Methanothermobacter marburgensis str. Marburg: one gene and its partners. Each later gene encodes a partner of the first gene's protein in a complex. Links are inferred from orthologs where the notes say so. Each region holds a gene or a part of one and is shown in the gene's direction. Other genes may lie near its edges.

The links.
Region 2: MTBMA_RS08355 (region 1) and MTBMA_RS07010 share a complex: the UniProt entries of both Methanocaldococcus jannaschii proteins name them as parts of the RNA polymerase complex. The link is inferred for Methanothermobacter marburgensis str. Marburg from one-to-one orthologs.
Region 3: MTBMA_RS08355 (region 1) and MTBMA_RS07005 share a complex: the UniProt entries of both Methanocaldococcus jannaschii proteins name them as parts of the RNA polymerase complex. The link is inferred for Methanothermobacter marburgensis str. Marburg from one-to-one orthologs.
Region 4: MTBMA_RS08355 (region 1) and rpoB share a complex: the UniProt entries of both Methanocaldococcus jannaschii proteins name them as parts of the RNA polymerase complex. The link is inferred for Methanothermobacter marburgensis str. Marburg from one-to-one orthologs.

Annotation. Positions count from the first base shown.
Region 1 is NC_014408.1:1,552,847-1,555,604, forward strand. What follows is about bases 12-2,707. They hold MTBMA_RS08355 (RNA polymerase Rpb4 family protein), read left to right. Parts: upstream 12-1,036; coding sequence 1,037-1,378; downstream 1,379-2,707. Other genes in these bases: MTBMA_RS08345 (tRNA pseudouridine(54/55) synthase Pus10), read left to right, coding at 12-552; MTBMA_RS08350 (50S ribosomal protein L21e), read left to right, coding at 741-1,031; MTBMA_RS08360 (DUF655 domain-containing protein), read left to right, coding at 1,418-1,999; rsmA (16S rRNA (adenine(1518)-N(6)/adenine(1519)-N(6))-dimethyltransferase RsmA), read left to right, coding at 2,026-2,707. Also shown: more of MTBMA_RS08345, read left to right, coding at 1-11; more of rsmA, read left to right, coding at 2,708-2,758. UniProt on the Methanocaldococcus jannaschii protein: DNA-dependent RNA polymerase (RNAP) catalyzes the transcription of DNA into RNA using the four ribonucleoside triphosphates as substrates. This subunit is less well bound than the others.
Region 2 is NC_014408.1:1,317,509-1,320,416, forward strand. It holds MTBMA_RS07010 (DNA-directed RNA polymerase subunit B''), read left to right. Parts: upstream 1-636; coding sequence 637-2,181; downstream 2,182-2,908. Other genes in the region: MTBMA_RS07005 (DNA-directed RNA polymerase subunit H), read left to right, coding at 343-576; rpoB (DNA-directed RNA polymerase subunit B), read left to right, coding at 2,205-2,908. UniProt on the Methanocaldococcus jannaschii protein: DNA-dependent RNA polymerase (RNAP) catalyzes the transcription of DNA into RNA using the four ribonucleoside triphosphates as substrates. The Rpo2 subunit (Rpo2N and Rpo2C in this organism) is implicated in DNA promoter recognition and in nucleotide binding.
Region 3 is NC_014408.1:1,316,711-1,319,467, forward strand. The notes cover bases 63-2,757. They hold MTBMA_RS07005 (DNA-directed RNA polymerase subunit H), read left to right. Parts: upstream 63-1,140; coding sequence 1,141-1,374; downstream 1,375-2,757. Other genes in these bases: MTBMA_RS06975 (phosphoglycerate kinase), read left to right, coding at 63-451; MTBMA_RS07010 (DNA-directed RNA polymerase subunit B''), read left to right, coding at 1,435-2,757. In the rest of the region: more of MTBMA_RS06975, read left to right, coding at 1-62. UniProt on the Methanocaldococcus jannaschii protein: DNA-dependent RNA polymerase (RNAP) catalyzes the transcription of DNA into RNA using the four ribonucleoside triphosphates as substrates.
Region 4 is NC_014408.1:1,319,169-1,322,118, forward strand. It holds rpoB (DNA-directed RNA polymerase subunit B), read left to right. Parts: upstream 1-544; coding sequence 545-2,356; downstream 2,357-2,950. Other genes in the region: MTBMA_RS07010 (DNA-directed RNA polymerase subunit B''), read left to right, coding at 1-521; rpoA1 (DNA-directed RNA polymerase subunit A'), read left to right, coding at 2,395-2,950. UniProt on the Methanocaldococcus jannaschii protein: DNA-dependent RNA polymerase (RNAP) catalyzes the transcription of DNA into RNA using the four ribonucleoside triphosphates as substrates. The Rpo2 subunit (Rpo2N and Rpo2C in this organism) is implicated in DNA promoter recognition and in nucleotide binding.

The DNA of each region.
Region 1 (2,758 bases):
AAGTTCCATGGCTCTGGCAGGGAGGATGTGGATGTGCGGATGCTTGGAACCGGAAGACCCTTTGTGCTGGAGATTAAGGAGCCGGCAATCCGCACACCGGATCTAAGGGCACTGGAGGATGAGATAAACAGAAGAGCGAGGGGCATGGTTGAGGTGGCTGATCTGAGGTTCTCCTCAAGGAACCGGAAGGTGGAACTCAAGGAGTCATCAAGGAAAAAGTACAAGGTCTACCGTGCCATTGTTGAACTCGAGGGTGCCGTGTCTGATGAGGACCTGGTAAAGCTTGAGAAACTTGACCTGATAAGGCAGCGGACCCCGTTGAGGGTTTCACACAGAAGGGCTGACAGGATCAGGGAACGCAGGGTCCTTGAAATATCCTGGAAACGCCTTGACGATCACCTGGAACTTATAATAAAGGCTGAGGGTGGACTGTACATAAAGGAACTGATCTCAGGGGACTCGGGCCGTACAGAACCCAGTGTGAGCAGCATCCTGGGTGTACCTGCAAGGTGCGCCAGCCTTGATGTCCTTGAGGTCGGGGAGCCCGCATGAAGCTTCATCTGACCCTGAAGACAAGCTGATGATGATCTCCCCCTTCAATTTGAGAGATCCCCTGCCCTGAGGAAAAATATATATTTATGGAAATGTTAAATACAGAACTTATAAGTTTAGATGTCTGATTCTTGTAAGGTTTTAATAACTGTTACAAGCCATCACAGGCTTTTTATGGAGGTTAAAAAATGAGAAGATCAAGAGGTTTCAGAAGTAAAACAAGACACAAGCTTCAGAAGGTCAAAAGGCCTGGAAGATCAAACCCGATAACAAGGAAGATCCAGAGCTTCAGTGAGGGTGACCTTGTACACATAATAATAGATCCAAGCATCCACCGGGGCCAGCCCCACCCCCGCTTCCATGGTAAAACAGGCCGTGTTGCCGGTATGATGGGCAGATCATATGTGGTGTCCATAAGGGATGGTAACAAGGAGAAACAGCTTGTGGTGAGGCCAGAGCACCTTCAGATGCAAGAGTGATTCCCATGATAGGGAAAAAGGTTCTGGAAAGTGAACCTGTTTCAATGGCAGAGGTTAAGGAGATACTTGAAAAATTCGGGGAAGAACATGAGCTCACCTACGAGCAGAACCTTGTCCTTGACCATGTAACCCGCTTTTCAAGGCTTGACCCTGAAACCAGCAGGGGTCTCATTGAGGAACTGATGGGTATCCCCAACATAAAGAGGAGGCATGCTGTCAAGATCGCAGATATCATGCCTGTGGACCTATCTGACCTCCGTTTAATCTTTGCCAAGGAAAGGGTCCCCATAAAGGCAGAGGACCTGCCAGGCATACTCGAGGTAATAGATAAATACCGGGTCGAATAAAAATAATATCTGACCTGAAAAATTAGAGTATGTGATTTCATGGAAGAGTACGCTATCATACTGGATTACCTTCCACTTGGTTACGTGAGTGAAGGTTTCGGTACATTCAAGAAGAGGCCTGTTGCCCAGGCTCTGGGAAAGGATGAGTTTACCCTCCTTGAGTTAACACCCAGGCCAGATGTTGACCTTGAGATTCATGAGGAGGTCTACATAGGTAAGGGTAAAAGGGATAAGATAGCCAGGATCAACAGGAGACTCCGGCACAATGAACTCACGGCCACAGCCAGGGTTGAACTGCCCTACGTCATTGAGGAAATAATAAAGTCCAACGAGGACAGGTTCGTGCGTTTCTTCAATGAGGCGGGCCCCATAAGCACCAGGCTTCACCAGCTTGAACTTCTTCCAGGAATCGGTAAAAAGCATATGTGGGATATCCTGAAGGCCCGTGAGGAAAAGCCCTTTGAGAGTTTTGAGGACATAAAGAACAGGGTCCCGATGCTATCAGACCCTGTTAAACTCATCGTCAGGAGGATCCTCATGGAACTGGATGTTGAGGGCGCCAAGCGGGGAAAAAGGAAGTACACAATATTCACAAGACCTCCCCAGAAGAAGAGGGACTGATTTTAACCCAATAACCAATTTATTTTATGACGGGACTCTACAGAGAGACAAGGGACGTTCTGAGGAAGTACGGTGTCAGGCTCAGAAGGAGTCTGGGGCAGAATTACCTTGTTGATGACGGCAAGAGGCAGCGCATACTGGGATATGGCAATCTGGGACCCGATGATCATGTCCTGGAGATAGGGGCCGGCATAGGTACACTGACACTCCCTATGGCAGAACTTGCAGGTCATGTTACTGCAATCGAAAGTGACCCCTTCATCGCAGGGATCCTTGCCGATAGAATAAAAGGGGACAATGTGGATATCATTGTTGGCGACGCCCTTAAGGTTGATTTTCCCGCATTCAACAAGGTGGTATCCAACCTGCCCTACCAGATATCGTCCCCTGTAACCTTCAGGCTTCTGAGGCATGAATTCGAGTTAGGGGTCCTCATGTACCAGAAGGAGTTTGCTGCAAGGATGGTTGCAGAGCCGGGTACACGGGATTACTCAAGACTCTCTGTAATGCTGCACTTCCTTGCAGAGGTCCAGATAGTTGATTACCTCAAACCGGGCTGTTTTTTCCCAAGGCCCCGTGTTGACTCTGCAGTCGTGACCGTAAGGCCCACGGGATTCAGTCTCCCTGCACTTTTTGAGGATGTGTGCCGTGCCCTCTTTCAGCACAGAAAGAAAAAAACCTCCAAGTCACTCAGGGAGTCTTTCCACGAGATAAAGGCCGACCTGGACTTCAGTGAGGTTCTGGATGTTCTTCCATCTG
Region 2 (2,908 bases), 240 kb from region 1 along the record:
CAAGTCCGGCAGGCGGGACTTCACCAACAGTGTGAAAGTTTTAAATACTAGAAAAATAGAACTCATAACATGTATGTCATACAGCAATAGTAAAGTATATAAGCAGGTAACGAGAGAACACAGTAATGCTCTCATTCTGAAGACCTGCCCTGGTGGTGTAGGGGCTATCATGCGGGCCTGTCGAGCCCGCGACTCGGGTTCAATTCCCGGCCAGGGCGTTCCTTCAGGGCCCGTAGCTCAGTCTGGCAGAGCGCTTGGCTTTTAACCAAGTGGTCGCGGGTTCAATTCCCGTCGGGCCCGCTATCTAATTTTACGGTGACTTTTTATCTGGAGGACTAAATTGTGAAGAGGGAAATCTTGAAACACCATCTGGTTCCGGAACACGTGGTTTTAAATGATTCTGAAGCAAAAAGGGTGCTGAAAGAACTGGATGCCCATCCAGAACAGCTTCCAAAAATAAAAACAACAGACCCTGTGGTGAAGGCCATAGGTGCTAAAAGGGGGGATATCGTGAAAATAATCCGTAAGAGTCCAACTGCCGAAGAATTCATTACATATAGGCTCGTGCAGGACTAATTTTTCGGGTAAAACCGTAAGCTCATAATTCAATCATCTAATTTGTTTTGGAGGAAGTCCATGAAAAAAAGTGCATGGGGATTGGTAGACGCGTTTTTTGATAAATACGACCTTGTGGACCACCACATACATTCCTACAATGACTTCGTGAGTAACCGTATACAGGAGATAATAGACACAAGCGAACCCATAGAACTGGAACAGGGAAAGTACCGTGTGGAGACAGGGAAGGTAAGCATAGAAAAACCCTTCATCAAGGAGGCGGACGGCTCAAAGAGCAAGATATACCCGACAGAGGCCAGGCTCAGAAATTTAACCTACTCGGCCCACATGAGCCTGGAGATGAGACTCATAAATGAGGGGGGTCCAGAAACAGAATTTGAAAAGGTCTACATCGGTGAACTGCCTGTTATGCTGAAATCAGAGATATGCCACCTGCATGGCCTCAGCAGAAATGAACTCATTGAAAAGGGCGAGGACCCTGCAGACCCCGGTGGCTACTTCATCGTCAACGGTTCAGAGAGATCAATCGTCACCATGGAGGAAATAGCCCCAAACAAGATAATACTTGAAAGGATAGGGGAAGAGGATGAAAACAGGGCCAGGGCAATAGTCACCTCTATAAGAAGTGGTTTCAGGGCCAGGATATCCCTTGAATACAGGAAGCCAAGGAAGAGCGGGGTGTTCCTCAGGATATCATTCCCCTACGTACCAGGAGAACTCCCGCTGGTGATACTGCTAAGGGCCCTTGGACTTGCAACTGACCAGGACATCATAACAAGCATATCAGATGACTTCAACTACCAGATGATCGCAGCCGACGACATACAGGTCTCACTGGACAAGCTGAACCTCAAAAAGGATGAAATGGAGAAACTTGACGAGGAGGAGAGAAGGGAGTACCTTGTAAGGAGCGCCATAAGATACATCGGTAACCGGGTCGCCAAGGGCATGACCGAGGACTACCGGATAAAAAGGGCTGAGGATGTCATAGACCGCTACCTTCTCCCCCACATAGGAACAGAACCAGATAAGAGGCTGGAGAAGGCAATATACCTGGCTGAGATGACCGAAATGCTCCTCCAGGTTATATCCGGTGAGCGAAAGCCCCACGATAAGGACCACTACACCAACAAAAGGCTCAGGGTTTCAGGTGACCTGATGGAGGACCTCCTGAGGGTGGCCTTCACAAGTCTCAGCAGGGACATGAGCTACCAGCTTGAGAGGAGCCTTGCAAGGGGTAAGGAGCCCTCAGTCAAGCAGGCTGTGAGGTCAGACGTCCTCACAGAGAACCTCAAGCACGCCATCGCGACAGGTAACTGGGTTGGTGGAAGGGCAGGTGTGAGTCAGCTCCTGGACAGGACAAGTTACATGGGTACACTATCCCACATGAGAAGGGTTGTCTCCCCCCTCAGCAGGAGCCAGCCACACTTTGAGGCAAGGGACCTTCACCCGACACAGTTCGGTAAGATCTGCCCCAACGAGACCCCTGAGGGTCCAAACTGTGGTCTTGTTAAGAACCTCGCCCTCCTTGCAAAGATATCCGAGGGTTCAGATGGCAGGGAGGTTGAGGAGGTAATCAAAAAAATGGGGGTTCTGAACTAATTTTTCCACCGGGAGGCTGTTAAGTGAGTAAAACCAAGATTTACATTAACGGGAAGCTTATAGGGACCTGTGAAAACCCTGAAGAATTTGTGCAGGAGATGAGGGAGAAGAGGAGATCCGGAGAGGTCTCCCCTGAGATGAACATAACCCATTACCCTGAAAACCATGAGATATACATATTCACAGACCCTGGAAGGGCCAGAAGACCCCTGATCATTGTGAAGGACGGAGAACCTCTTTTAAAGGAGGAGCACCTTGAAAAGCTTGAATCAGGGGAAATGGAATGGGATGACCTCATAAATGAGGGTATAATAGAGTATCTGGATGCAGAGGAAGAGGAAAACGCCTACATAGCAATGAGTCCAGAGGACCTCACAGATGAACACACCCACCTTGAGATAGACCCCTCCACCATGCTGGGGATATGTGCAGGTATCATTCCATTCGCAAACCACAACTCATCACCAAGGAACACCATGGAGGCAGGGATGACAAAGCAGGCCCTTGGTCTCTATGCATCCAACTATGACCTCAGGACAGATACGCGTGCACACCTCCTCCACCACCCCCAGGTCCCCATAGTGAAGACAAGGATAATAGATGTGACCGGCTACGATGAGAGGCCATCAGGCCAGAACTTCGTTGTGGCCGTAATGTCCTATGAGGGCTACAACATGGAGGACGCGCTGATACTCAACAAGGCATCCCTTGAGAGGGGACTTGCAAG
Region 3 (2,757 bases), 240 kb from region 1 along the record:
CTGTGACTTCATAAAGGTGGCGAAGAAGCTGAAAAAGAGGTTCCCTGAGAAAATACTGGTTCCCATTGATGTTGCAATCAGCCAGGATGGAAAAAGGGTGGATGTGCCTGTGAAAAAGATACCCAACCATCCCATCCAGGATATAGGTATGGAGACAATAAAACTTTATGCTGAGAGGATACGTGAGGCCAGAACCCTGTTTGCAAATGGTCCTGCAGGTGTATTTGAAAACCCTGACTTCAGCATAGGGACCGAGGATATACTCAATGCCATCTCCTCATCTGAGAGTTTCTCAATAATAGGTGGGGGTCACCTTGCCGCTGCGGCTGCCAAAATGGGATTTGAGGATAAAATAGGTCACATAAGCAGTGGGGGTGGTGCCAGTATAAGTCTCCTCGCAGGTGAGGAGCTGCCTGCTGTGAGGGTACTTGAGGAGTCCGCACCCCACTAACCCCATATTGGGAGGTGCTGAACCTCCCCTCCATGGTGCCCGCAGAAATCAACCACAAACTATATAAATGAGTAGTTACTAACATTGGAAATGCCTCGGTAGCTCAGTCTGGTGGAGCGCGAGACTTGTAATCTCGTGGTCGCGGGTTCAATTCCCGTCCGGGGCTTCCTAAGGGGACCATAGGGTAGCTTGGTCGATCCTTTGGGCTTTGGGAGCCTGAGACCCCGGTTCAAATCCGGGTGGTCCCATCCAAAAAGCTTAAATATACATCACCCCCAATGATGTATATCAACCCGCCTTAGCTCAATTGGCAGAGCATCGGACTGTAGATCCGAGGGTTGCTGGTTCAAGTCCGGCAGGCGGGACTTCACCAACAGTGTGAAAGTTTTAAATACTAGAAAAATAGAACTCATAACATGTATGTCATACAGCAATAGTAAAGTATATAAGCAGGTAACGAGAGAACACAGTAATGCTCTCATTCTGAAGACCTGCCCTGGTGGTGTAGGGGCTATCATGCGGGCCTGTCGAGCCCGCGACTCGGGTTCAATTCCCGGCCAGGGCGTTCCTTCAGGGCCCGTAGCTCAGTCTGGCAGAGCGCTTGGCTTTTAACCAAGTGGTCGCGGGTTCAATTCCCGTCGGGCCCGCTATCTAATTTTACGGTGACTTTTTATCTGGAGGACTAAATTGTGAAGAGGGAAATCTTGAAACACCATCTGGTTCCGGAACACGTGGTTTTAAATGATTCTGAAGCAAAAAGGGTGCTGAAAGAACTGGATGCCCATCCAGAACAGCTTCCAAAAATAAAAACAACAGACCCTGTGGTGAAGGCCATAGGTGCTAAAAGGGGGGATATCGTGAAAATAATCCGTAAGAGTCCAACTGCCGAAGAATTCATTACATATAGGCTCGTGCAGGACTAATTTTTCGGGTAAAACCGTAAGCTCATAATTCAATCATCTAATTTGTTTTGGAGGAAGTCCATGAAAAAAAGTGCATGGGGATTGGTAGACGCGTTTTTTGATAAATACGACCTTGTGGACCACCACATACATTCCTACAATGACTTCGTGAGTAACCGTATACAGGAGATAATAGACACAAGCGAACCCATAGAACTGGAACAGGGAAAGTACCGTGTGGAGACAGGGAAGGTAAGCATAGAAAAACCCTTCATCAAGGAGGCGGACGGCTCAAAGAGCAAGATATACCCGACAGAGGCCAGGCTCAGAAATTTAACCTACTCGGCCCACATGAGCCTGGAGATGAGACTCATAAATGAGGGGGGTCCAGAAACAGAATTTGAAAAGGTCTACATCGGTGAACTGCCTGTTATGCTGAAATCAGAGATATGCCACCTGCATGGCCTCAGCAGAAATGAACTCATTGAAAAGGGCGAGGACCCTGCAGACCCCGGTGGCTACTTCATCGTCAACGGTTCAGAGAGATCAATCGTCACCATGGAGGAAATAGCCCCAAACAAGATAATACTTGAAAGGATAGGGGAAGAGGATGAAAACAGGGCCAGGGCAATAGTCACCTCTATAAGAAGTGGTTTCAGGGCCAGGATATCCCTTGAATACAGGAAGCCAAGGAAGAGCGGGGTGTTCCTCAGGATATCATTCCCCTACGTACCAGGAGAACTCCCGCTGGTGATACTGCTAAGGGCCCTTGGACTTGCAACTGACCAGGACATCATAACAAGCATATCAGATGACTTCAACTACCAGATGATCGCAGCCGACGACATACAGGTCTCACTGGACAAGCTGAACCTCAAAAAGGATGAAATGGAGAAACTTGACGAGGAGGAGAGAAGGGAGTACCTTGTAAGGAGCGCCATAAGATACATCGGTAACCGGGTCGCCAAGGGCATGACCGAGGACTACCGGATAAAAAGGGCTGAGGATGTCATAGACCGCTACCTTCTCCCCCACATAGGAACAGAACCAGATAAGAGGCTGGAGAAGGCAATATACCTGGCTGAGATGACCGAAATGCTCCTCCAGGTTATATCCGGTGAGCGAAAGCCCCACGATAAGGACCACTACACCAACAAAAGGCTCAGGGTTTCAGGTGACCTGATGGAGGACCTCCTGAGGGTGGCCTTCACAAGTCTCAGCAGGGACATGAGCTACCAGCTTGAGAGGAGCCTTGCAAGGGGTAAGGAGCCCTCAGTCAAGCAGGCTGTGAGGTCAGACGTCCTCACAGAGAACCTCAAGCACGCCATCGCGACAGGTAACTGGGTTGGTGGAAGGGCAGGTGTGAGTCAGCTCCTGGACAGGACAAGTTACATGGGTACACTA
Region 4 (2,950 bases), 230 kb from region 1 along the record:
AGGTTATATCCGGTGAGCGAAAGCCCCACGATAAGGACCACTACACCAACAAAAGGCTCAGGGTTTCAGGTGACCTGATGGAGGACCTCCTGAGGGTGGCCTTCACAAGTCTCAGCAGGGACATGAGCTACCAGCTTGAGAGGAGCCTTGCAAGGGGTAAGGAGCCCTCAGTCAAGCAGGCTGTGAGGTCAGACGTCCTCACAGAGAACCTCAAGCACGCCATCGCGACAGGTAACTGGGTTGGTGGAAGGGCAGGTGTGAGTCAGCTCCTGGACAGGACAAGTTACATGGGTACACTATCCCACATGAGAAGGGTTGTCTCCCCCCTCAGCAGGAGCCAGCCACACTTTGAGGCAAGGGACCTTCACCCGACACAGTTCGGTAAGATCTGCCCCAACGAGACCCCTGAGGGTCCAAACTGTGGTCTTGTTAAGAACCTCGCCCTCCTTGCAAAGATATCCGAGGGTTCAGATGGCAGGGAGGTTGAGGAGGTAATCAAAAAAATGGGGGTTCTGAACTAATTTTTCCACCGGGAGGCTGTTAAGTGAGTAAAACCAAGATTTACATTAACGGGAAGCTTATAGGGACCTGTGAAAACCCTGAAGAATTTGTGCAGGAGATGAGGGAGAAGAGGAGATCCGGAGAGGTCTCCCCTGAGATGAACATAACCCATTACCCTGAAAACCATGAGATATACATATTCACAGACCCTGGAAGGGCCAGAAGACCCCTGATCATTGTGAAGGACGGAGAACCTCTTTTAAAGGAGGAGCACCTTGAAAAGCTTGAATCAGGGGAAATGGAATGGGATGACCTCATAAATGAGGGTATAATAGAGTATCTGGATGCAGAGGAAGAGGAAAACGCCTACATAGCAATGAGTCCAGAGGACCTCACAGATGAACACACCCACCTTGAGATAGACCCCTCCACCATGCTGGGGATATGTGCAGGTATCATTCCATTCGCAAACCACAACTCATCACCAAGGAACACCATGGAGGCAGGGATGACAAAGCAGGCCCTTGGTCTCTATGCATCCAACTATGACCTCAGGACAGATACGCGTGCACACCTCCTCCACCACCCCCAGGTCCCCATAGTGAAGACAAGGATAATAGATGTGACCGGCTACGATGAGAGGCCATCAGGCCAGAACTTCGTTGTGGCCGTAATGTCCTATGAGGGCTACAACATGGAGGACGCGCTGATACTCAACAAGGCATCCCTTGAGAGGGGACTTGCAAGGTCATCATTCTTCAGATCCTACGAAGCCGCAGAGCGAAGATACCCCGGTGGTCAGGAGGACCGCTTCGAGATACCTGAGAAGGGGGTCAGGGGCTACAGGTCAGAGAGCGACTACAGGCACCTTGACGAGGACGGTATAATAAACCCTGAGGCAGTTGTATCATCAGGTGACGTCCTCATAGGTAAAACATCACCACCAAGGTTCCTGGAGGAAATCGATGAATTTGGAACAGTGGCGGAGCGTAGAAGAGAAACCTCAGTAACAGTGCGGCACGGGGAGAAGGGTATAGTTGACGCTGTTCTCCTAACAGAAACCGTTGAGGGCAGCAGACTCGCCAAGATAAGGGTGCGGGAACAGAGACAGCCAGAGCTCGGTGACAAATTCGCATCAAGGCACGGTCAGAAGGGTGTTGTGGGCCTCATAGTATCACAGGAGGACATGCCCTTCACAGAGGACGGTGTTGTGCCCGACCTCATAGTAAACCCCCACGCCATACCATCAAGGATGTCGGTTGGGCAGGTCCTTGAGATGCTTGCAGGTAAGGCCGCATGCATGGAGGGCCGCCGGGTGGACGGAACACCATTCACCGGAGAGGACGAGAGGGACATAAAGAAGGCCCTCAGGGCCAATGGATTTGAAAGTGCGGGTGTGGAATCACTCTACAACGGAATAACCGGTGAAAGGATAGAAGCTGAGATATTCATAGGAGTGGCCTATTACCAGAAACTCCACCACATGACAACAGACAAGGTATACGCAAGATCAAGGGGTCCTGTGCAGGTCCTCACAAGACAGCCAACCGAGGGAAGGGCCAGGGAAGGAGGTCTCAGATTCGGTGAAATGGAAAGAGACTGTCTGATTGCCCATGGAGCAGCGCTCGCACTGAAGGAAAGGCTTCTTGATGAATCAGATAAATACGAGGCACTGGTATGTACCGAGTGCGGTATGATAGCAATATACGACAAGATAAGGGATAAGAAGTACTGTCCAATATGTGAGGACTCAGAGTCATTCCCTGTGGAGATATCATACGCCTTCAAATTACTCCTTGATGAACTTAAGAGTCTATGCATCTTCCCGAAACTCATACTGGAAGATAAGGCATGATTACGGATTTGAGGGAATAAATCAAAGGAGAGAATACCTTGAGAGGAATTTTAAAGAAAATTTCCCGGATAAATTTTGGTCTCATGTCCCCTGAGGATATAAGGAAGATGTCCGTTACCCAGGTGGTGACACCGGACACCTATGATGAGGACGGGTACCCCATCGAGAACGGGCTCATGGACCCGAGGCTTGGTGTCATAGACCCGAGCCTCAGGTGCAGGACATGCGGGGCCAAGGGCGGTGAGTGCCCCGGACACTTTGGAAGCATAAACCTTGCAAGACCCGTTATACACGTGGGATTCGCGGATACAATACACAAGATCCTCAGGTCAATCTGCTGGAAATGCGGCAGGGTCCTGCTCACAGAGGTGGAGATTGAAGAGTACAGACAGCGGATACTCGAGGCGATGGAGAAGGAGGAGAGCCTCACACCCATAATAAAGGAGATATACGCAGAGGCCAGACGTGAGGAGTGCCCCCATTGTGAAGAGGAACAAGGCGATATAAAACTCGATAAACCAGTCTCCATTGTTGAAAATGACTATAAACTTAAAAGCGGAGACATAAAAAAACTGCTAGAAGAAATAAACAAAA